One region of the Oceanimonas sp. AH20CE76 genome, then DNA from elsewhere that is predicted to be linked to it. Evidence: riboswitches for the same ligand, from Rfam matches in the RefSeq annotation. Region 1 holds a riboswitch; each other region holds the start of a gene.

Region 1 (7,256 bases):
AACGCCGTGGAAAACCCCAAAAAAGCCGGAGCAGGGTTCAGATGAGATCTAGCTTGGGGTACTCTTGCAAACAGAAAAGATGCTGAATTTCGCCGAATAAGGATGATTTTGATGAAAAAGCTGCTGGCTTCCGCCGTTTTTACCCTGACTGCCACTCTGGCGCTACCGGCCATGGCAGCCGACCCCATAGTAGTATCGTCAAAAATCGATACCGAAGGCGGCCTGCTTGGCAATCTGATTTATCAGGCCCTGAACAATGCCGGCCTTGAAGTGGAAAACCGCAGCCAGCTGGGCGGCACCCCCATACTGCGCAAAGCCATTATTGCCGGCGAAGTGGATATTTATCCGGAATACACCGGCAATGCCGCCTTTTTTCATCAGAAAGAAGACAGCGACGCCTGGAAGGACTTTGAACAGGGCTACGCCTTGGCCAAACAACTGGACTTTGATGCCCATCAGCTGGTGTGGCTGACCCCGGCCAACGCCAACAACACCTGGGCCATTGCCCTGCGCCAGGACATTGCCGAGGCCAACAATCTGGCTACCATGTCGGACTTTGGCCGCTATGTCAGTGAAGGCGGTGAGATCAAGCTGGCGGCGTCCGCCGAGTTTGTGTCCAGCCCCGCCGTGCTGCCCGCCTTTCAGCAGACCTATGGCTTTGAGCTGAGTGACAGCCAGCTACTGGTGCTTTCCGGTGGCAACACCGCTGCCACCATCAAGGCCGCCGCCCTGCAAACCGACGATACCAACGCCGCCATGGTGTACGGCACTGACGGTGCCATTGCCTCTGTGGGTCTGGTAGTCATGGACGACGACAAGGGCGTGCAGCCAGTTTACGCCCCCGCCCCCATAGTGCGGGAAAGTGTGCTCAAGGCACACCCGGAGATCGCCGGCATTCTGCAGCCGGTGTTTCAGTCGCTGAATGTAACCACCCTGCAGACCCTTAACAGCCGCATCGCCATTGGCGGCGAAAGCGCCGAAGCCGTGGCCGCCGACTATCTGGCCGGGCTGAGCCAGGACTGATGATTGTGCCTGCAATACATAACCAAAAATTGACTTCGGGGAGTGACCCATTCCTTTATCATTAAAACCCGACAAGGTCGGCGGCTTGCTGGCAACAGCGCTGGTACTCAGCCTGCTGGCGCTGCCCTTTGTCGGCCTGCAACCCAACCGTATTTTGCCCGGCGAATCCCTGAGCCTGCTCAGTTCCGCCGGCCTCACCGGCCTCTGGCCACTGTTATTGCTGCCGCTTTGTCTGGCTAACCGTGCCCTGCCCCTGCGACTGGCACTCACTGCCACCGCCCTGCCGCTGCTGCTGTATACCGCCGGCCATACCGCCATCGCCCTGCTGGAACATGCCGGCCCCCTGGCCCGGGTTTCCCTGGGTGCCGGCTTTTGGCTGGGGCTGTTCTGGCTGTGCCTGCTGGTGACCGACACCGCCCTGCGGCTGAAACTCGGACCTGCCGCCCGGCTGGCACTGGTGACCATCCTTACCGCAGCTGTGGTGGCACTGCTGGCTTCGGGCTTGTGTGACCAGTTGTCGTTACTGAAAGAGTTTCATAACCGCAGCGACTTCTGGCGGCAGGGGCTGCGTCATCTGCAACTGGCCCTGGGCAGCATTATTCCGGCGGTGCTGGCGGGCATTCCGTTAGGCATTGCCTGCCACCGCTCGCACAGGCTCAGGGCAGCACTGTTTCCGGTACTTAATATTTTGCAGACCATTCCCAGCCTGGCCATGTTTGGCCTGCTGATGGTGCCGTTAAGCCTGCTGAGCACCGCTTACCCCTGGCTGGGAGAGCTGGGTATTCGCGGCATTGGTGCGGCACCGGCGGTGATCGCCCTGTTTCTGTATTCACTGCTGCCCATCGTCAGCAACACGGCGCTGGGCTTTGACCGGGTCAACGCCCATGTGCGCGAGGCGGCCACCGCCATGGGCATGAGCCGCCGCCAGCGCTTGTGGCAAGTGGAGCTGCCGCTGGCATTGCCGGTGATTCTGAGCGGCCTGCGGGTAGTGGTCACACTCAATATCGGTCTGGTGGCGGTGGCGGCACTGGTGGGCGGCGGTGGCTATGGCACCTATATCTTTCAGGGACTGGGGCAGACCGCCACCGATCTGGTGATCCTCGGTGCCCTGCCCACCCTGCTGCTGGCGTTTTTGTTCGCCATCCTGATCGATACCCTGATCGCCCTGCAACAAGGCACTCGTGCATGATTGAAGTAAAAAACCTGAGCAAACAATTTGGCCGGCAGACGGCGGTAAAGGAGCTGTCGTTTCGCGTGGACAGCGGCCGGGTCTGCGCATTGGTCGGCACCTCTGGTTGCGGCAAGTCCACTACCCTGCGCATGCTGAACCGGCTGATAGAGCCCAGCTCGGGCGAGATTTTTATTCAGGGGCAAAAGGTCACCACCATCCCAGCCGAGCAGCTGCGCCGGCGCATTGGCTACGCCATTCAGGGAGTGGGGCTGTTTCCGCACCAGACCATTGCCCGCAACATCGCCACAGTGCCGCGGCTGTTGGGCTGGAGCAAAGCCGACATCGATGCCCGGGTCAGCGAGCTGCTCAGTTTGTTCCGGCTCGACCCCGCCACCTTTGCCGGCAAGTACCCGCACCAATTATCCGGCGGCGAACAGCAACGGGTGGGGGTGGCCCGGGCACTGGCGGCGCGCCCCGAGCTGCTGCTGATGGACGAGCCCTTTGGTGCGCTGGATCCGCTCACCCGCGAGCACCTGCAGGACGAGCTGCTGCATATTCAGCAACTGCTGGGCATTACCATCATAATGGTGACTCACGATCTGGAAGAGGCCATTAAAATGGCCGACGTGATAGCCGTCATGGACAAGGGCGAAATTTTACAGATAGACAGCCCACAAGCCCTGCTGCGCCACCCCAGGCCGGGCTTTGTGCAAAGTCTGGTGGGTGGCCGGGACAGATCCCTGCGGCTGCTGGCCACTCAGACCCTGGCCGATATCATGGCTCCGCTCACGGGGCCCGCCGGCACCGCCCTGCCGGCGGCCACCAGCCTGAAAGACGCCATGGCCGAGCTGCTCTGGCAGGGTGAAGAGCGGCTGACGGTGGTGGATGAGGCCGGCCAGCCGGTGGGTGAAGTCACCCTGAGCCAGCTGCTGAAACAAGGAGCCGGCGCATGACCCGCGCGCTGGGCTGGCTGATCCCCGGGCTGTTGCTGGCGCTGCTGACCCTGAACATGGACGCACTCACGCCGCTGTTTCATCTGCTGGTGGACGCCCCCGCGCCGGCCATTTACGCCCGGGACAGTTTTCTCAACCTGCTGGGCTGGCATGTACTGGCGGTGTTTGTCGCCATTGCCGCCGCCACCCTGCTGGCGCTGGGGGCCGCCATTGCCGTGACCCGGCCTTCAGGCAAGGCTTTTTTTCCACTGGCACGGGCACTGGCCAATCTGGGCCAGACCTTTCCGCCGGTGGCGGTGCTGGCGCTGGCGGTACCGGCGCTGGGCTTTGGTCTTACTCCCACCCTGGTGGCTCTGCTGCTCTACGGCATGCTGCCGATTTTTGAAAATGCCGTGACCGGGTTGCAGCAAATTCCCGCCAGTGTGCGCGAGGCGGCCAAAGGCATGGGCATGACGCCCCTGCAACGGTTGTGGCGGGTGGAATTGCCTCTGGTCCTGCCCACTCTGGTGGCGGGCATTCGCATTTCGCTGATCATCAGCATAGGCACCGCCACCATCGGCTCGACTGTGGCGGCCAAGGGTTTTGGCGAGGTAATTATTGCCGGCCTGCTCACCGACAACCTGGCCTTTGTACTGCAAGGCGGCATCATGGTGGCGCTGATGGCCATGATGCTCGACGCCTTGCTCCGCCGCCTTGAGCAACGGCTGACGCCGCCGGGCGGGTGAGAATACGGGGACTGGGGAATTGTAGGCCCGGTTTTACACCGGGCAAATACATTCACCTGCGACACCGCTGCCGCGAATAAATCGCGGCCTACAACCCCCGCCACTTACAGCTGAAAGCTTACGGCTGACAGCTCCCCGCAGGGGGAAGTCCCAGATGCTCCCGCAGAGTAGAGCCTTCATACTCGGTGCGGAACAGGCCGCGGCGTTGCAGCTCGGGTACCACCTGATCCACAAAGTCCTCGATGCCGGCGGGCAATGAGGGCGGCATCAGGTTAAAGCCGTCGGCACCCTCGTTGCGGAACCACTGCTCCATGCGATCGGCAACCGACTCGGGCGTGCCCACCATGGTGCAGTGGCCGCCGCCCGCAGCGAGCCGGCCCAGCAGCTGGCGCACCGTGGGCTGCTCGGTCTCAATAATACGCAGCACGGTGGCGTAGCGGCCTTTCGGGCCGGTGAACACATCCAAAGACGGCAGTGCCGGCACCGGGCCGTCCAGCTCCCAGCCGGAGCAGTCCTGCCCCACATAGGTGCCCAGCTGGCGCAACGAGGCGTCGGCGGGCAGCAGCTCATCCAGCTCCCGCTGCTTGGCTTTGGCCTCGGCCTCGGTAGAGGCCACATAGGTCACCAGCCCGGGCATGATGGGCACATCCACACTGCGGCCCGCGGCTCTCACCCGGCGCTTGATGTCGCGGTAGTAGTCCTGGGCCGCCGGCAGATCGTAGGCCACGGCGTAAATAGCTTCGGCGCACTGGGCCGCCAGAGTGCGCCCCTGCTCTGAAGCGCCGGCCTGAAACAGCACCGGGTGGCCCTGAGGCGGGCGCGGCACATTGAGCGGGCCGTCCACCAGAAAGAATTCGCCGTTGTGATGAATGGGGTTCACCTTGCCGGGGTCGGCATAGTGGCCGGCCCGATCCATCACCAGCGCATCAGCAGCCCAGGAATCCCACAGCTTGATCACCGCCTCCACAAACTCCTCGGCCCGGCGGTAACGCTCGGCGTGCGCGGGCATGGCCTCGTAGCCGTGGTTGCGGGCTTCCACGTCAAACATGGAGGTGACCACGTTCCAGCCCATGCGGCCGTTGGAGATATGATCCAGCGAGGCCATCATGCGCGCAGCGTGAAAGGGCGTGAAAAAGGTGCTCGACACAGTGCTGATAAAACCGATGCGATCCGTAGCCCGGCTCATGGCCGCCATGGCGGTAAGCGGCTCCAGAAACCAGTAGCTGCCGTCCGCCACATTGCCGGTAGACTGGCCGTCGGCAAAGAACACCGCATCCAGCTTGCCGCGCTCGGCGGTTTGCGCCAGACGCTCGTAATAGCGAATATCCCCCAGCTGCTCCACCGCGGAATTGGGGTGACGCCAGGCGGCCCTGTGGTGGCCGCACCCGAACAGAAACAGGTTCAGGTGCATCATGCGTTCGTTCATGCTCATCAGTTTTTCACCAGACCGCCGTCCACTACCAGATTCTGGCCGGTGACCGAGCGGGACCAGGGCGAGGCAAAGAACAGGGTGGCGTCGGCAAATTCCTCCGGCGTGGTCACCCGGCGCAGCGGCGTATTGGCGGCAATGTAGTCAAACACTTCCTCGGGAGTAGCGGCAGAGGCATCGGTAGTGCGCAGCAGGCCGCCGGATACCATGTTGACGGTAATGCCGTCCGGGCCCAGATCCTGCGACAGGGTGCGGGTCAGCGACAGCAGCGCGGCCTTGGCGGCGGTGTAGTCGTGGTAAGGCACCACCGGGTTCTGGAACAGATTGGTGCCAACATTAACGATGCGGCCAAAACCGGTTTTACGCATGCCAGGCAGCGCCGCCCGGGTGGTGTTTAAGGCACCGCCGGCAATACCTTCCAGCTGCTGGTGCAAATGCTCCCAGGTCAGCGCTTCGGCATGGGGCCGGGCATCACCATTAAAAGAAAACGCCGGCAGGGCGTTGTTGATGACGGTGGTTACCGGGCAGCCGAAATGGGCCTCGGCCTGGTCAAACATGGCCTGCACGGCGGCGGCGTCAGTCACATCGGCCTGCACCGCCAGGGTCTGCTCCGGCGCTTCGGCCGCCAGCTTTTGTGCCGCCTCGGCGCTGTTCAGGTAGTTGATCACCACTTTGGCACCTTCGCGCAAAAAGGCGCGCACCAGATGCTCGCCCAGGCCGCGGGCGCCGCCGGTAACCAGCACCAGTTGTTCATTAAATGGAATGGAAGTTTGCATTTTCTACCTCGAAGCTGAGGCGAAGGCATAAGGCAGCAAAGGCACCAGGCCGGCAGGCTGACATCCCTTCGCCAGTATGAACTGGATCAGGTTCAACGGGTGTTATCTCAGCCCTGCTTAGCAGGACACCCCGTGTCTCGGCACGAACCATAACATACCCCACAGCAAGCTGTAAGCCGTCAGCGATAAGCTGTCAGCAGCCCGAGTAGCCTTAAGGATTTATCTGGTGCCTGTTGCACGGTACGAACAGGCAGATTGCGATATCCGCAAACACATAAGAACAACTTAAAGCTGACAGCTGACCGCTTAAAGCTCCCATGGGTTTGGTGAAAACCCGCTTCGGGTGGATAATAAAGACCTCGAAAGCAATGGATAACGCCGAGCCGACTATGACCACACTGACAATTACCCGCCCCGACGACTGGCACCTGCACCTGCGCGACGGTGAGCAACTGCAAGACACAGTACGCGACGCCAGCCGCTATCTGGGCCGCGCCCTCGTTATGCCCAACCTGGTGCCGCCCGTTACCACCACAGGGCTTGCCAACCAATACCGCGAGCGCATTCTGGCGGTACGCCCCGAGGGCAGCCGGTTTGAGCCGGTAATGAGCCTGTATCTCACCGACAAAACCGACCCCGACGAAATTCGCAAGGGCCGCACCAGCGGCGACATTGTGGCCTGTAAACTGTATCCGGCCGGTGCCACCACCAACTCCGACTCCGGCGTGACCGATGTAAAAAACATCTACCCGATGCTGGAAGCCATGCAGGAAACCGGCACCCTGCTGCTGGTGCACGGTGAAGTCACCGATTCGCGCATCGACATCTTTGACCGGGAAAAAGTGTTCCTGGAAACCGTGCTGCCCGACGTGGTGCGCGACTTCCCCGACCTGAAAATCGTGCTGGAGCACATCACCACAGAGCACGCGGTGAAGTTTGTGGAGCAGGCCGGCGACAACGTGGCCGCCACCATCACCGCTCACCACCTGCTGTTCAACCGCAACCACATGCTGGTGGGCGGCATTCGCCCGCACTACTACTGCCTGCCGATCCTCAAGCGCAACACGCACCAGCAGGCGCTGGTGCGTGCCGCCACCAGCGGCAGCAAAAAGTTCTTTCTGGGCACTGACTCGGCACCGCACTTTCAGCATCGCAAAGAGGCCGCCTGCGGCTGCGCCG
Region 2 (7,256 bases), 280 kb from region 1:
GCGCCAGCAGGTAAGACACAAGGCCCCTGCCAGCATGGGAATAAGGATGGGTATCACGACTTCTGGTTTCACGAATCGGTGCTCTTCATTTCGTTAACATCATCGGCGCCAATCACTTCATATGCCCGGTGGATCAACACCACGGCAAAGGCAAGCACCCCAAAACTGATCACAATGGCGGTCAGGATCAACGCCTGCGGCAGCGGATCGGCAATGGCTTTCACCGGTACGCTCAGCCCCTGCGGAATCAGAGGTGGCGCGCCCCGCACCAGACCGCCGCTGGTAAAGATCAGCAGGTTAGCGGCATTCGACAGAATAATAAGGCCGATCACCAGTTTCACTACGCTGCGTCGCAGCATCATATAAAGCGCGGTGGCATAAAGGCCGCCCACCACAAAGGCAAACAGGTTTTCCATTTATTCCTCCACCTTGGCCAGGGACAGAATAATGGTGGTCACCACACCGATAACCACCAAAAATACACCGATATCAAAAAACAGCGGCGTACTCAGCTTGAGATCACCAATGCCAGGCAGCCACACTGTCCACCACTGGCTGGACAAAAACGGCTGACCTTTCAGCACCATGCCCACCACACCGCTGGCCAGCGCCAGCAGCAGACCACACCCCATCAGCAGCTGGCTTTCCACTCCCATCAGCTTGCGGGTGCTGCTGGCATCAAAGGCAAACATATGCAGAGCAAAGGCCCCGGATGCCACCAGGCCGGCAATGAAGCCACCGCCGGGTTCGTTATGGCCGCGCAGCAGCAGATACACCGCAAACAGCAGCAATAACGGTACCAGAAAGCGGGTGGCGGTCTGTAATATCAGAGACGAGCCTATCATCAGCGGTGTTCCTCCCAACGAAAGCGGATCATGGCGTTCACACCGATGGCTGCCAGCGCCAGCACAAAAATTTCTCCAAGAGTATCCAGCGCCCGGTAGTCCACCAGGATCACGTTCACTATGTTGCGGCCATGGGCTATGTCATAGCTGTTAGCTATCAGGTAACTGCTGATGCCTTCGCCCAGCGAAGACTGGTTCACGGTTAACACCATCATGGTCACCAGCACACCAAATACACCGGCTACAGTCGCATCCCGCCAGCGGGTGCGCGTGCTGGAAAGATCCTGAAAACCGGGCAGACGGAACAGCACCAGTACCAGCAGAATGACCGTCAGGGTTTCTACCAATATCTGAGTAATAGCCAGATCCGGCGCACTGAAAAACACATAAATCAGCGCCATGGAAAAGCCCAGCACACTTACCGCGGCCACGGCTCCCAGACGCAGATGAGTGGAGCAGACATAAATGACCGCCACCATCATCAGCAGACTGATCACCACTTCGTAGAGATAAACCCCTTCAAACGACAGTGAGTAGATAAAGGCGTCATGCGCCCAGAAGGCATATATCAGCAGACCTATGGTAGTCAGCAGTATGGTCATGATGTAGTTGGTCATGTAGCCGTTCTGCAGTACATGGGTCTGCCAGCGGGCCAGCCGCACCAGGCCGTCCATCATATGCTCATAGCCCCGTTCCGGACCGTAGGCCAGTGGATACAGCACCTTGCCCAGCGGCTGATAAATACGGCTCCAGCGACGGTACAGCAAAGCACCGGCCACCAGCGCGGCAGCACTGAACAGCAGCGGCAGATTAATGCCGTGCCACAGCGCCAGATCCAGATTTCCCGCCGGGGCCCCGCTGATGGCAGTGACCGCCGCCGCCAGCAGCGGCTCAGCCAGGCCGGGCAACAACCCCAGCACCAGACTTAAGACTGCCAGCGCACTAAAGCCCAGACGCATGGCAAGGGGAGCTTCGTGAGGCGTTTTTGGAGTGGGTTTCAGCTTGCCGAAGAAAGGTTTGATGGCCACCAGAGCACTGGCAGCCACAATAGCCACAGCCGTGACCAATGCCAGCACCACCAGCAGCACAGACAGGGCGCGGGCACCCAAGGCCGCCTCAAACATCAGCTCTTTGGCAATAAAACCAAACAGCGGCGGTATACCCGCCAGTGACAAGGCCGCCACCCATAAAAACAGCGCCGTATGCGGCATATGGGCACGCAAGCCGCCCAGCTCGCGCACATCCTTGGTACCGGTGGCATGATCCAGGGTACCGGCAGCCATAAAGAGCGCGCCTTTGTACAACGCATGAGCCAGCAGAAAAATCATGGCCGCTTTCAGCGCCACCGGCGTGCCGATGCCAATCAGCATGGTCAGTGTGCCCAGCGCCATAATAGTGGAATAGGCCAGAATGCGTTTCAGATCTGTGCTGCATACCGACATGAGGGCACCCACCGTCATGGTAACAGCCCCCAATACCGACAGCGTCAGCATCCAGGCATCATGGCCCGCCATGACAGGCTGCAGCCGGGCCATCAGAAACACGCCCGCCTTAACCATGGTGGCGGAATGCAAATAGGCGCTGACCGGCGTGGGCGCGGCCATGGCATTGGGCAGCCAGAAGTGAAACGGGAACTGCGCCGACTTGGTGAAGGTGCCCGCCAGGATCAATATCATCATGGGCAAAAACAGCGGATGCTGTTGCAGTGCAGGGCCCTGCGCCAGCACCTCGGTCAGCTCATAGCTGCCGGCCATCCAGCCCAGCATGATCAGGCCTGTCATCAGTGCCAGGCCGCCACCCATGGTGACAAACAAGCCCTGCAGCGCCGCCTTGCGCGACTTTTCCTGCTCATGGTTAAAACCAATCAGCAGATAGGAAGTAATACTGGTCAGCTCCCAGAACACAAACAACCCGATCAAATTGCTACAGAGCACGACTCCCAGCATGGCGCTCATAAAGGCCAGCAGGTACATCAGCAGCTTGTGCCTGTCCTTGTTGCCCTCCAGATAGCGGCCGCCGTAGATCAGAATAAAGGTACCAATACCGGTGATCAGCAGCGCAAACATCAGGCTGAGGCCGTCGAGCAGAAAACTCAGGCCGATATCAAGACTGGGAATCCACTGATAGTGAAACTGAAGCGTCTCACCCGCGGTAATGAGAGGCCAGAAACCGGCAAAATAAACAAACAGACTCGCGGGTAATACCGCCAGAAACCAGCCAATATACTGGCCCAGCCGGGAGCTCAACATGGGCACCAGGGCGGCGAGAACAAAACCTGCCAAAACGGCAACAAGCATACGCAAGGCTCCTTTTCAGGCCCGTTCAGGGGCGTAAGGATCGGCAAATAGAAAGGAGAGACTTAGAATGCAGACTATAGCAGTGACTTATTTCGATTAACGATCAATGCGTTAATTCGTTGTTATTGATTATCATCGCAAGGAATACTACAAGCCGCCCCGGCCGGACGCAAGCGGGCCGGGACATTTGCACTGTGTTCAGCGGGCAAAAAAATGCTCCACCGGCCCCCGGCCCTGCCCTACTTTCAGACGAGCGCCGGCTTCAATGGCTCTTTCGATATAATGCTTGGCAGACGCTACCGCCAGCTCAAGCTCCAGGCCCTGAGCCAGATAGGACGCCAATGCGCCGGACAGGGTACAGCCGGTGCCATGGGTGTTGGCGGTAATCACGCGGGGAGTATCAAAACAGCGCACATCGGCACCGTTGATCAGCCAGTCGGGGCTGCGCGGCTCCTGCTGCAAAAAACCACCTTTCAGCAGCACAGCCCGGCACTCCAGCTCGATCAGGGCAGCGATCAGCGGCTCCACTTCCCGCAGTGACGCGGGTATGTCCCTGCCGGTAAGGCAGGCAGCCTCCGGCAGATTGGGGGTGATCACATCCGCCAGCGGCAACAGCCGCTGTTTGAGACTGTTCACTGCGTCAGGAGCCAGCAGCATATCGCCGTTGGCACTGACCATGACCGGGTCCACCACCAGGTGCTGAGGCCGGTAGGCCTCAAGCGCGTCAGCCACCGTATTAATGGTATCCGCATCACCCAGCATACCTACCTTGACCGCGGCTACCGGCAGATCACTGAATACCGCCTCCAGCTGGGCGCGAATCATATCCTGGGGAACCGGATGTACTGCCGAGACTTTTTGCGTGTTCTGAGCGGTAATGGCGGTAATCACCGAACAAGCGTAACCGCCAGTGGCGGAGATGGCTTTAATGTCGGCCTGAACGCCGGCACCGCCGCCGCTGTCGGAGCCGGCAATGGAAAGAATAATGGCTTTGCTGCTGTGCATGTCCTTATGGTCCTTTATCTGGGCGCGAAAACCATAAGGCCACAGCCATCGGTTCCCTACGCCAGTATGAGCTGGATCAGGTTCAACGGGTTCGGCAACAATTGCCATCTCGGCCTTTCGGCACCCCGACCAATGACAGAAATCATACCCAGCCCACCGTTTAATTGCCAGCCGGCAGAGTTGAAACACACCAACTGTAATTTAGTAACATAAATTTTTTGTTGTATACAAAAGAAGAGGTGGATTGCAGGCAAAAAAAACGCCCTCAGCTAAAAACGCTGAAGGCGGCCTGAGCAGCATATTAATAAAATGCAAAAAGCTTGGCAGCATGGACTACTGCCTCTGTACCTGCTGCCACTATAACGTAAGTTTATTTCACTATCGTTATTTTTTATCGCATTAGTGAGCCTGATCCCAGTTATCACCCACACCGGCTTCCACCAGCAGCGGCACATCCAGACTGGCCGCCTGCTGCATCAGTTCGCAAATTTTCTGCCGGTAATCTTCTGCCTTGTCTTCGCGAATTTCAAATACCAGTTCATCGTGAACCTGCATCAGCATACGCACATCGTCTTCGGGTAACTGTGTTATCCAGTCGTTTACCAGCACCATGGCTTTTTTAATGATATCGGCCGCCGTGCCCTGCATGGGAGCGTTGATAGCGGCGCGCTCAGCGCCCTTGCGCCGGGCACCATTTTTGGATTTGATCTCCGGCAGATACAGGCGACGGCCAAACAGGGTGGACACATAGCCCAGCTCGCTGGCCTGCTCGCGGGTTTCTTCCATATAGCGCAGCACACCCGGATAACGTTCAAAGTAGATATTCATGTATTCCTGGGCTTCATTCCGGCCAATGCCCAGCTGGCGGGCCAGACCAAAAGCGCTCATGCCGTAGATCAGGCCAAAGTTAATGGCTTTGGCCCGGCGGCGCTGTTCGCTGGTCACCGCTTCAAGATCCACACCAAACACCTCGGCGGCGGTGGCCCTGTGAATATCCTGACCTTCAGCAAAGGCCGTGAGCAGTCCCTTGTCCTGAGACAGATGCGCCATAATGCGCAGCTCTATCTGGGAGTAGTCTGCCGCTACCAGCTTGTAGCCCTTTTCAGCCACAAAGGCCTGGCGAATGCGGCGTCCTTCCGGTGTGCGGATGGGAATGTTCTGCAGGTTGGGATCTGACGACGACAACCGGCCGGTGGCAGTATTAGCCTGATGATAAGAGGTATGCACCCGGCCGCTGTGCTCATTCATCATCTGGGGCAGCTTGTCGGTATAAGTGGACTTGAGCTTGCTAAGTACCCGGTATTCCATCAGTAATTTGGGCAAGGGGTAATCCAGCGCCAGCTCCTGCAGTACTTCTTCGGCGGTAGAAGGCGCACCCTTGGGCGTTTTTTTGATCACCGGCAGTTCCAGCCTGGTGAACAGAATCTCGCCAAGCTGCTTGGGAGAGCTGAGATTAAAGGGCTCACCGGCGAGTTCGTGGGCTTCCAGCTCCAGCTCTTTCAGCCGTTTGGCAATTTCATCACTCTGAATGGCCAGCAGCTTGCCGTCGATGCGCACGCCTGTGTATTCCATTCCGGCAAGAATGGGTACCAGCGGCATTTCAATGTCATTAAATACGCTTTCAAGAGATGGCTCGGCAGCCAGTTTTTCCGCCAGGTGATGGTGCAGCCGCAGAGTAATGTCAGCATCTTCCGCCGCATAGGGCCCGGCCTGCTCCAGTGGGATCTGGTTAAAGGTCAGCTGCTTGGCTCCCTTGCCGGCAATGGCTTCAAACGGTGTGGTGCTGTGATTAAGGAAAAATGCCGCCAGGCTGTCCATATCGTGCCGGGTCTGCACCGAGTTGAGTGCATAAGACTCCAGCATGGTATCGAGCAGCGTGCCCTTCATGTGAATGCCGTGATTTTTCAGCACATTGATATCGTACTTCAGATTCTGACCCAGTTTGATGCGGCTCTCATCTTCCAGTAACGGCTTGAGCGCACCGAGCACGGTTTCTTCGCTCAGCTGCTCGGGTGCATCCAGATAATCGTGACCAAAAGGCACATAGGCCGCCTGTCCGGCTTCTACTGCAAATGATACCCCTACCACACGGGCATCCCGGTAGCTGAGACTGGTAGTCTCGGTATCAAAGGCAAACAGAGGCGCGGCTTCCAGCTTTTTAATCCACGCATTCAGCTGCGCCTGCTCGGTCACCAGCTGATAATCGGTTTCCATAGCCGCCGCCACTGGCGCTTCTTCCTGAGTGGCGGGATCCAGCTCAGCCAGCAGATTACGGAATTCAAACTCTTGATAAAGAGCGCGCAAGGCCTCGGTATCGGGCTCGCTTTGCTGCAGATCCGCCGGCCCCACGTCCAGCTCCACATCTGTCTTGATGGTAGCCAGGGTATAAGACAGCCGTACCTGCTGCTCGTGCTCGACGAACTTGGCGGCAAACGACTTGGATCCGCGAAAGCCCAGCTCGGCAATTTTGTCGGTATTGGCGGCAATGTCGTTGATGGAGCCCAGCCCCTGCAGCAGCGCCAGTGCCGTTTTCTCACCCACACCGGGCATGCCGGGAATGTTGTCTACCTTGTCGCCTACCAGCGCCAGCAGATCGATAATCAGCTCCGGCGGCACACCAAATTTTTCCACCACGCCGTCCCGATCGAGAAAGCTGTTTTTCATGGTATCCATCAGCAGCACATGATTCGATACCAGCTGGGCCATGTCCTTGTCACCGGTACTGATCACCACATCCAGCTGCTGCTCGGTGGCCTGCCGGGCCAGGGTGCCAATCACATCGTCTGCTTCCACTCCTTCTTCGATCAGCAGGGGCAATCCCATGGCACGGATAATGTCGTGAATGGGCTTAATTTGCTCACGCAGATCATCCGGCATGGACGGCCGGTGTGCCTTGTATTCCGAATAAATCTCATCGCGAAAGGTTTTGCCCTTGGCGTCGAATACCACTGCTACTCTTGAGTCAGGAAACTGCTTGTGCAGGCTGCGCAGCATATTGGTAACCACACGAATGGCACCGGTGGGTCGGCTATCGCTGGTGCGCAGATCCGCTTGCTGAGAAGCAAAATAGGCACGATAAAGATAAGAGGATCCATCAACCAGGATCAGG
Region 3 (7,256 bases), 440 kb from region 1:
TAAACCAGAGTAAGGTGATTAACGTCCGGCTGGCCTTGAGTGGTGACGCCGTTGTGCAGCAAATAACGCAGGCCGTCGACCTGAGCCTGGCTGTCCGGTGTCAGCTCCCCCGCCAGTTGTGCAATATGCTGATTGGCCAGGCCGCTTTCCAGATTGCCCGCCAGTATCACCTGCAGCCCTTGCGCTAGTGCCGTATTGGCCCACTGCCGGCACAAGGCCGGCTCGCCCAGCAGGGAGGGGCGCAGCACCAGGGCTTTCAGCCCTTCAAACACCGCCGGGAGTTTATCGCCACAGCGATCAGCACTGATGGCCACCGGCCAGCCATGCCGTTGGGCAAGTGTGCGAGTGTCGGCCGGGCTGGCGCCGGGATCAAGCAGCCAGTCGGTAGCGCGACCACCGGTATGTCGCCACAGTTCAGCCAGCTGTGCTTCGCTGAGCCGGCCGCCGGCATCCAGCACCAGCCTGAGGCCGGGCACCAGAATGGACAGCTCGCGCACCAGGCCGGCGTCAAACTGCACATCGCCGGTCAGGGTCAGCCAGGCTTGAACAGGGTGCTCCCTGCGGCAGCGCCAGGCGCGAATAATGGCTTCGCGCTCGCCTTCCAGCAGCGGCAGGCTGGGAGCGGGTGCTGCTGTGAGTGGCGTGAGCGCGCAACCCAGTCCAAAGCGCACCCAGGGTGAGGTGGCTGTATGCTCAAGGCCTTGTTCCAGCTGCGCGCAGGCGGTCAGCAGTTCGGTTTCTGTTGCTGCTATATCGGCGGTGACCGGGGGTGCCACCTCGCCCCAGTGACCGTTAATACATATATACAAGCCATGGCGGCGGCGCACGGCAACGCCGTCGATCACTTTTTCTTTGGTCAGGGGCAGGGCATAGCGGTAAACCGAAATGGACATGGCAAGGCGCTCAGCTATTTAATTTTACATAAAGGTAACATGGTGACACGGTGAGCGACAGCGGTGTTTATTGAGTATCATGGAGCGCTTTATATAAGTGGAATTGTGTTTGTGATGCCCCTGAACATCTGGCTGCTGGCCATTCGGCCCAAAACCCTGCCGCTGGCGGTGGCTTCCATTGTGTTGGGAGCCGCCAGTGCCGGCACTGTAAATGTTGGTGTGCTGGCCCTGGCCTTGCTCACGGCCCTGTTACTGCAGATTCTGTCGAATCTGGCCAACGATTACGGCGACGGTCTGCGTGGCACAGATGGCCATGAGCGCACCGGCCCGGTACGAGTGCTGGCCTCGGGGCAAGTGTCGGTGGCTCAGCTGCGCCGGGCCATAGTAGTGGTGATTTTACTGGCACTGACAAGCGGACTGGCACTGCTGACCCTGGCGTTGGGTCACGACCTTGCCGCCTGGCTGGGCTTTTTGCTGCTGGGGGCGTTATCTGTGCTGGCGGCACTGGGTTATACCCTGGGCCGGCGGCCCTATGGTTACTCGGGGCTGGGCGATGCGGCGGTATTTGTGTTTTTCGGCCCGGTGGCGGTGCTGGGCACTGGCTGGCTGATGCGGCCGGAGCTTGCCGCTGCCGGCATCTGGGCGGCGCTGGTGGCAGGCTTGCTGTCGATGGCGGTGCTCAATATCAATAATATTCGCGACATGGCGGGTGATGCTCAGGCGGGCAAACACACGCTTGCTTTACGGCTGGGGCTGCCCCGGGCACGGGCCTGGCAGGCCGGGCTGCTGGCGTTGGCGGTGCTGGCAGCCGAACGGCTGATGACCGGCTGGGGATATCTGGCGCTGCTGGGGCTGTGGCCGCTTGCCCAAGGGCTGAAGCTGGTGCTGACCCGGGAAGGCGCCGAGCTGAACCGGGCACTGGCGCTCACTGCCAAAGGTACCCTGATTCTGACCGTGGGTCTGGCATTGGGGTTGGTAACGTCCTGAGTGGTTTATGCAAAAAAGTAACGGCCCGGTGCCATTTTGGCTGTTGTCTGGCAATGAATCATCTTTGCTTTTGTGAACTTGGTCTGGTTATACTGCGACCATCTTGTCGGAGTGCCCTCATGGGGCTGAGACCGCGAAAGCGGGATCCGTTGAACCTGATCAGGCTAATACCTGCGAAGGGAAGCAAGTAAAGAACCCGCTACCGGATGTAGGCAGTTCTTTATCAACACTCCCGACAAGCATTTCACCAAATGGACGCAAAAGTGAGATTGCTATGTCAACAAAAGTAAACCGTCGTGAAGTTCGCAGCCAGGCCCAGGAATATATTCACAACCTGAAGGGCGAACCCTTTCCGAATTCCTCCCGCATTTATCTCGACGGCTCACGCCCCGACATAAAAGTCGCCATGCGCGAAATCGCCCTGGCCGACAGCTATAAAGGCGGCACCGAAGAAAACCCCATTTTCGAGCCCAACGATCCGGTACCGGTATATGACACCTCAGGTGCCTATGGCGATCCCGAGTCTGAAATTGATGTGCGCAAGGGTCTGCCCCAGCTGCGCCGGGACTGGATTCTGGAGCGTAACGATACCGTAGAGCTGGAAAGTGTTACCTCCGAGTTTACTCAGCAGCGCATGGCCGACGATGGCCTGGATCACCTGCGCTTTGAGCACCTGCCCAAGCCGCGCAAGGCCAAGGCCGGTCAGTGCGTGACCCAGATGCACTACGCCCGCAAAGGCATTATCACTCCCGAGATGGAATATATCGCCATTCGCGAAAACATGGGCCGTGAGCGGGTGCGGGACGAACTGCTGCTCAGGCAGCACAAGGGCGAGAGCTTTGGTGCCAATCTGCCGGAAAACATCACCCCAGAATTTGTGCGCAAGGAAGTGGCCGAAGGCCGCGCCATCATTCCCGCCAACATCAACCACCCGGAAGCCGAGCCCATGATCATCGGCCGCAACTTCCTGGTGAAGATCAACGCCAACATCGGCAACTCGGCAGTGACCTCTTCCATTGAAGAAGAAGTGGAAAAACTGGTGTGGTCCACCCGCTGGGGTGCCGACACCGTCATGGATCTGTCCACCGGCCGCTACATTCACGAAACCCGTGAGTGGATTTTGCGCAACAGCCCGGTTCCCATCGGCACCGTGCCCATCTACCAGGCCCTGGAAAAAGTGAACGGCGTGGCCGAAGACCTGAACTGGGAAGTGTTCCGCGACACTCTGATCGAGCAGGCCGAGCAGGGCGTGGACTACTTCACCATTCACGCCGGCGTGCTGCTGCGCTATGTGCCCATGACCGCCAAGCGGGTGACCGGCATTGTGTCCCGCGGTGGCTCCATCATGGCCAAGTGGTGCCTCACTCACCACAAGGAAAGCTTCCTCTACGAGAACTTCCGTGAAATCTGTGAAATCTGTGCCGCTTACGATGTGTCCCTGTCACTGGGTGACGGCATGCGCCCGGGCTCGGTGGCCGATGCCAACGACGAGGCCCAGTTTGCCGAACTGTATACGCTGGGTGAGCTGACCAAGATCGCCTGGGAATACGACGTGCAGGTGATCATTGAAGGCCCGGGTCACATTCCCATGCACATGATCAAGCGCAACATGGAAGAGCAACTCGAGCACTGCCACGAAGCGCCTTTCTATACCCTTGGCCCGCTGACCACCGACATCGCCCCGGGTTACGACCACTTCACCTCTGGTATCGGTGCGGCGCTGATCGGCTGGTACGGCTGTGCCATGCTCTGTTACGTTACTCCCAAGGAGCACCTGGGGCTGCCCAACAAGGAAGACGTGAAGCAGGGTCTGATCACCTACAAGATCGCCGCCCATGCCGCCGATCTGGCCAAGGGCCACCCGGGCGCGCAAATTCGTGACAACGCCATGTCCAAGGCGCGTTTCGAGTTTCGCTGGCACGATCAGTTCAACCTGGCGCTGGATCCGGAAACCGCCCGGGAATATCACGACGAAACCCTGCCTCAGGAATCGGGCAAGGTGGCGCACTTCTGCTCCATGTGCGGACCCAAGTTCTGCTCCATGAAGATCACTCAGGACGTGCGCGACTACGCCGCCAGCCTGGAAAACAACATAGCAGTGCAGCTGGTGGGTATGGACGGCCAGCCTGAAATCGTACAGGCCGGCATGGCGAAAATGTCGGAAGAATTCAAGAAACGCGGCGGTGAGCTCTATCACCAGGCCGATAAACTGGAGCAAGAAACTCTATGACCAAACCCATCGTCTGGACCATAGCCGGTTCCGACTCGGGTGGCGGAGCCGGCATTCAGGCCGATCTGCACACCATTCATGCACTGGGCGGCCACGGCTGCTCAGTCATCTCCGCCATTACCGCTCAGAACTCGGTGTCGGTATCCATGGTGGAGCCGGTATTGATGCAGGCCTTTACCAGCCAGCTGGTTTCTCTGTCTACCGATATGCAGGCCGCCGCCATCAAGGTGGGCCTGCTGCCGGGCGGGCTGCGCGCCGAGGTGCTGGCGCGCTACCTCAAGGAATATCGCCGCCAGTGGCAGCCTTATGTGGTGCTGGATCCGGTGGCCATTGCCAGCACCGGTCAGTCCATGGCAGAAGCCAACCTGCTGCCGGCCATCAAGGCTGATCTGCTGCCGGAAGTGGACCTGATCACCCCCAACGCCGTTGAGCTGGAAGCCTTGTCGGGTATCGCGCCCGACTCACCTCAGGCACTGCGTGCCGGTGCTGCCGCCCTGCGGGAAATGGGCGTAGGTGCTGTGCTGGTCAAGGGCGGCCATCTCGGCTGGACCGGCGACCAGTCCATCGACTTCTACAGTGACGGCGAGCGGGAAATCTGGCTGGCCAGCCCGCGCCTCGACACGCAGCACGGTCATGGCACCGGCTGTACCTTGTCCTCCGCCATTGCCACCGCCATGGCGCTGGATTATCCCATCGAGGATGCTCTGGTATTGGCCAAGGCCTACGTTAATCAGGGCCTGAAAGCCGCCGAAGGCATTGGTGCCGGTGCCGGTCCGGTGGCCCATCTGGGCTGGCCCACCAATCTGGATGACTTTCCTGCCGTGGTCATGCCCGGCAGCCCGCTGGCCGGGCAGCTGGGTATTGAAGGTCCGCACCCGAATGGCGCTTTTGCCGCCATGGACACCAACAAGCTCGGTCTGTACCCGGTGGTGACCACGGTTGCCTGGCTGGAGCGACTGCTGGAGCAGGGGGTTCGCACCCTGCAACTGCGCATCAAGGACAAGACCGATGCCGAGGTGGAAGCCGATATCAAGGCCGCGGTGGAGCTGGGCAAGCGTTATAACGCCCGGTTATTTATCAACGATTACTGGCGGCTGGCCATTCAGCATGGTGCCTATGGTGTGCATCTGGGTCAGGAAGACATTGAAGTGGCGGATCTGGAAGCCATTCGGGTTGCCGGCCTCAAGCTGGGGCTGTCTACCCACGGCTATTACGAGATGCTGCGGGCCCGGGAGCTGCAGCCGTCTTATCTGGCGCTGGGGCATATTTTCCCTACCCGCACCAAAGACATGCCGTCCCGCCCGCAGGGCCTGGAGCGGCTTCATCGCTATGTGGCACTGATGCAGGACGAGTTCCCGCTGGTGGCTATTGGTGGCATCAGCAAGGACAGAGTGCCGCTGGTGGCGGAAACCGGCGTCGGCAGCATTGCACTGGTCACCGCCATTACCGAGGCGGCGGACCCGGATGCAGCCACGCAGGAACTGCTGCACATGGTGGAGGGCTAATCATGCTCAGCGATAGCGAATTCATGCGATACAGCCGGCATCTGCTGCTGGAAGAGGTGGGCGAGGAAGGTCAGCTCAAGCTTAAAAATGCTTCCGTGCTCATCGTAGGCCTGGGCGGGCTGGGCTCGCCGGCGTCCCAATATCTGGCGGCGGCCGGGGTGGGCACCCTGTGGCTGGCCGACTTCGATCAGATTGAGGTCAGCAACCTGCAGCGCCAGACCCTGTATGACATCGACAGCCTGAAAATGGCCAAGGCCGAAGTAGCCCGGGAAAAGCTGCAAAAGCTCAACCCCGAGGTAGAGCTGGTGGCGGTGAATCAGAAAATGGACGAGCACAGTCTGGCCGGCTTTGTGGCCGAGGCAGACCTGGTGCTGGACTGCACCGACAACATGACGGTGCGCCAGGCCCTGAACGCCACCTGCTACGCCCAGGGCAAGCCCCTGCTGGTAGGCGCGGCCATTCGCTTTGAAGGCCAGCTGCTGGCGCTGGACCCGTCCCGCGAGCATGGATGCTATCGCTGCCTGTATGGCCCTGAAATGGAAGAACGGCTGACCTGCAGCAACGCCGGTGTGATTGGCCCCGTGGTGGGCACCATAGGTCTGTTGCAGGCACTGGAAGCCATCAAGTATTTAACCGGCACCGGCACAGTGCCCTGGGGTGAGCTCAAGCTGTTTGATGCCAAGGCCCACCGCTGGCACAGCCTTCGAGTGCCCAAGGACCCGGCCTGCCCGGTATGTGGAATCAAGGGGAGTGAGAACTGATGCACATAATTCTGAACGACGAACAACACCCGCTGACCGAGGGGACCACCCTGGCGCAGCTGCTGACCGAACTGGAGCAGGACAAACCCGGTGTGGCGGTGGCACTCAACCGTGAAGTGGTGGCACGCAGCCAGTGGGCGGAGCGTCAGCTTGCACCCAACGACAACATTACCCTGTTCCACGCCATCGCCGGAGGCTGATATGAGTCTGAAAATCGCCGATAAAACCTTTGAATCCCGTCTGTTTACCGGCACCGGCAAATACGCCAACGGCAAGCAGATGCAGCAGTCACTCACGGCCTCCGGTTCGCAGCTGGTGACCATGGCGCTGAAGCGGGTGGATCTGAAAAACCGTACCGATGACATACTGCCACCGCTGCTGGAAATGGGCGTGAACCTGCTGCCCAACACCTCCGGTGCCAAAGACGCAGACGAAGCGCTGTTTGCCGCCCGTCTGGCCCGGGAAGCCCTGGGCACCCACTGGCTCAAGCTGGAAATTCACCCGGATCCCAAGTACCTGCTGCCCGATCCCATCGAGACCCTCAAGGCTGCCGAGCAGCTGGTGAAGGAAGGTTTTGTGGTGCTGCCCTATTGCGGTGCCGATCCCGTGCTGTGCAAGCGGCTGGAAGAAGTGGGCTGTGCCGCCGTCATGCCGCTGGGTGCGCCCATTGGCTCCAACAAGGGTCTGGTCACTCACGACTTCCTCGAAATCATCATTGAGCAGAGCACTGTGCCTGTGGTGGTGGATGCGGGCATAGGTGCCCCCAGCCACGCTGCCTACGCCATGGAGCTGGGTGCCGACGCCGTGCTGGTGAACACCGCCATTGCCGTGGCCGGTGACCCGGTTGCCATGGGCGATGCCTTCCGCCGAGCGGTGATTG

The links. A riboswitch is a leader RNA that binds a small molecule or an ion and turns the genes downstream of it on or off. The one in region 1 is predicted to bind thiamine pyrophosphate.
Region 2: linked by a shared signal. The riboswitch ahead of thiD (bifunctional hydroxymethylpyrimidine kinase/phosphomethylpyrimidine kinase) and the one ahead of N2M06_RS02010 (3-oxoacyl-ACP reductase) in region 1 are both predicted to bind thiamine pyrophosphate.
Region 3: linked by a shared signal. The riboswitch ahead of thiC (phosphomethylpyrimidine synthase ThiC) and the one ahead of N2M06_RS02010 (3-oxoacyl-ACP reductase) in region 1 are both predicted to bind thiamine pyrophosphate.

The regions. Positions count from the first base shown of each region.
Region 1 covers NZ_CP155481.1:390,867-398,122, reverse strand. The annotation lists gene N2M06_RS02040 (hypothetical protein) at 1-52, shown strand, start outside; gene N2M06_RS02035 (ABC transporter substrate-binding protein) at 112-1,023, shown strand; gene N2M06_RS02030 (ABC transporter permease) at 1,109-2,212, shown strand; gene N2M06_RS02025 (ABC transporter ATP-binding protein) at 2,209-3,147, shown strand; gene N2M06_RS02020 (ABC transporter permease) at 3,144-3,872, shown strand; gene N2M06_RS02015 (LLM class flavin-dependent oxidoreductase) at 3,991-5,304, opposite strand; gene N2M06_RS02010 (3-oxoacyl-ACP reductase) at 5,304-6,077, opposite strand; TPP riboswitch at 6,124-6,220, opposite strand; gene pyrC (dihydroorotase) at 6,467-7,256, shown strand, end outside.
Region 2 covers NZ_CP155481.1:114,031-121,286, reverse strand. The annotation lists gene N2M06_RS00595 (Na+/H+ antiporter subunit D) at 1-72, opposite strand, end outside; gene N2M06_RS00590 (Na+/H+ antiporter subunit C) at 69-416, opposite strand; gene N2M06_RS00585 (Na+/H+ antiporter subunit B) at 417-845, opposite strand; gene N2M06_RS00580 (putative monovalent cation/H+ antiporter subunit A) at 845-3,142, opposite strand; gene thiD (bifunctional hydroxymethylpyrimidine kinase/phosphomethylpyrimidine kinase) at 3,341-4,147, opposite strand; TPP riboswitch at 4,184-4,285, opposite strand; gene polA (DNA polymerase I) at 4,547-7,256, opposite strand, start outside.
Region 3 covers NZ_CP155481.1:3,203,184-3,210,439, reverse strand. The annotation lists gene N2M06_RS15630 (o-succinylbenzoic acid (OSB) synthetase) at 1-893, opposite strand, end outside; gene menA (1,4-dihydroxy-2-naphthoate octaprenyltransferase) at 1,008-1,880, shown strand; TPP riboswitch at 1,978-2,080, shown strand; gene thiC (phosphomethylpyrimidine synthase ThiC) at 2,155-4,110, shown strand; gene thiE (thiamine phosphate synthase) at 4,107-5,615, shown strand; gene moeB (molybdopterin-synthase adenylyltransferase MoeB) at 5,618-6,376, shown strand; gene thiS (sulfur carrier protein ThiS) at 6,376-6,576, shown strand; gene N2M06_RS15600 (thiazole synthase) at 6,578-7,256, shown strand, end outside.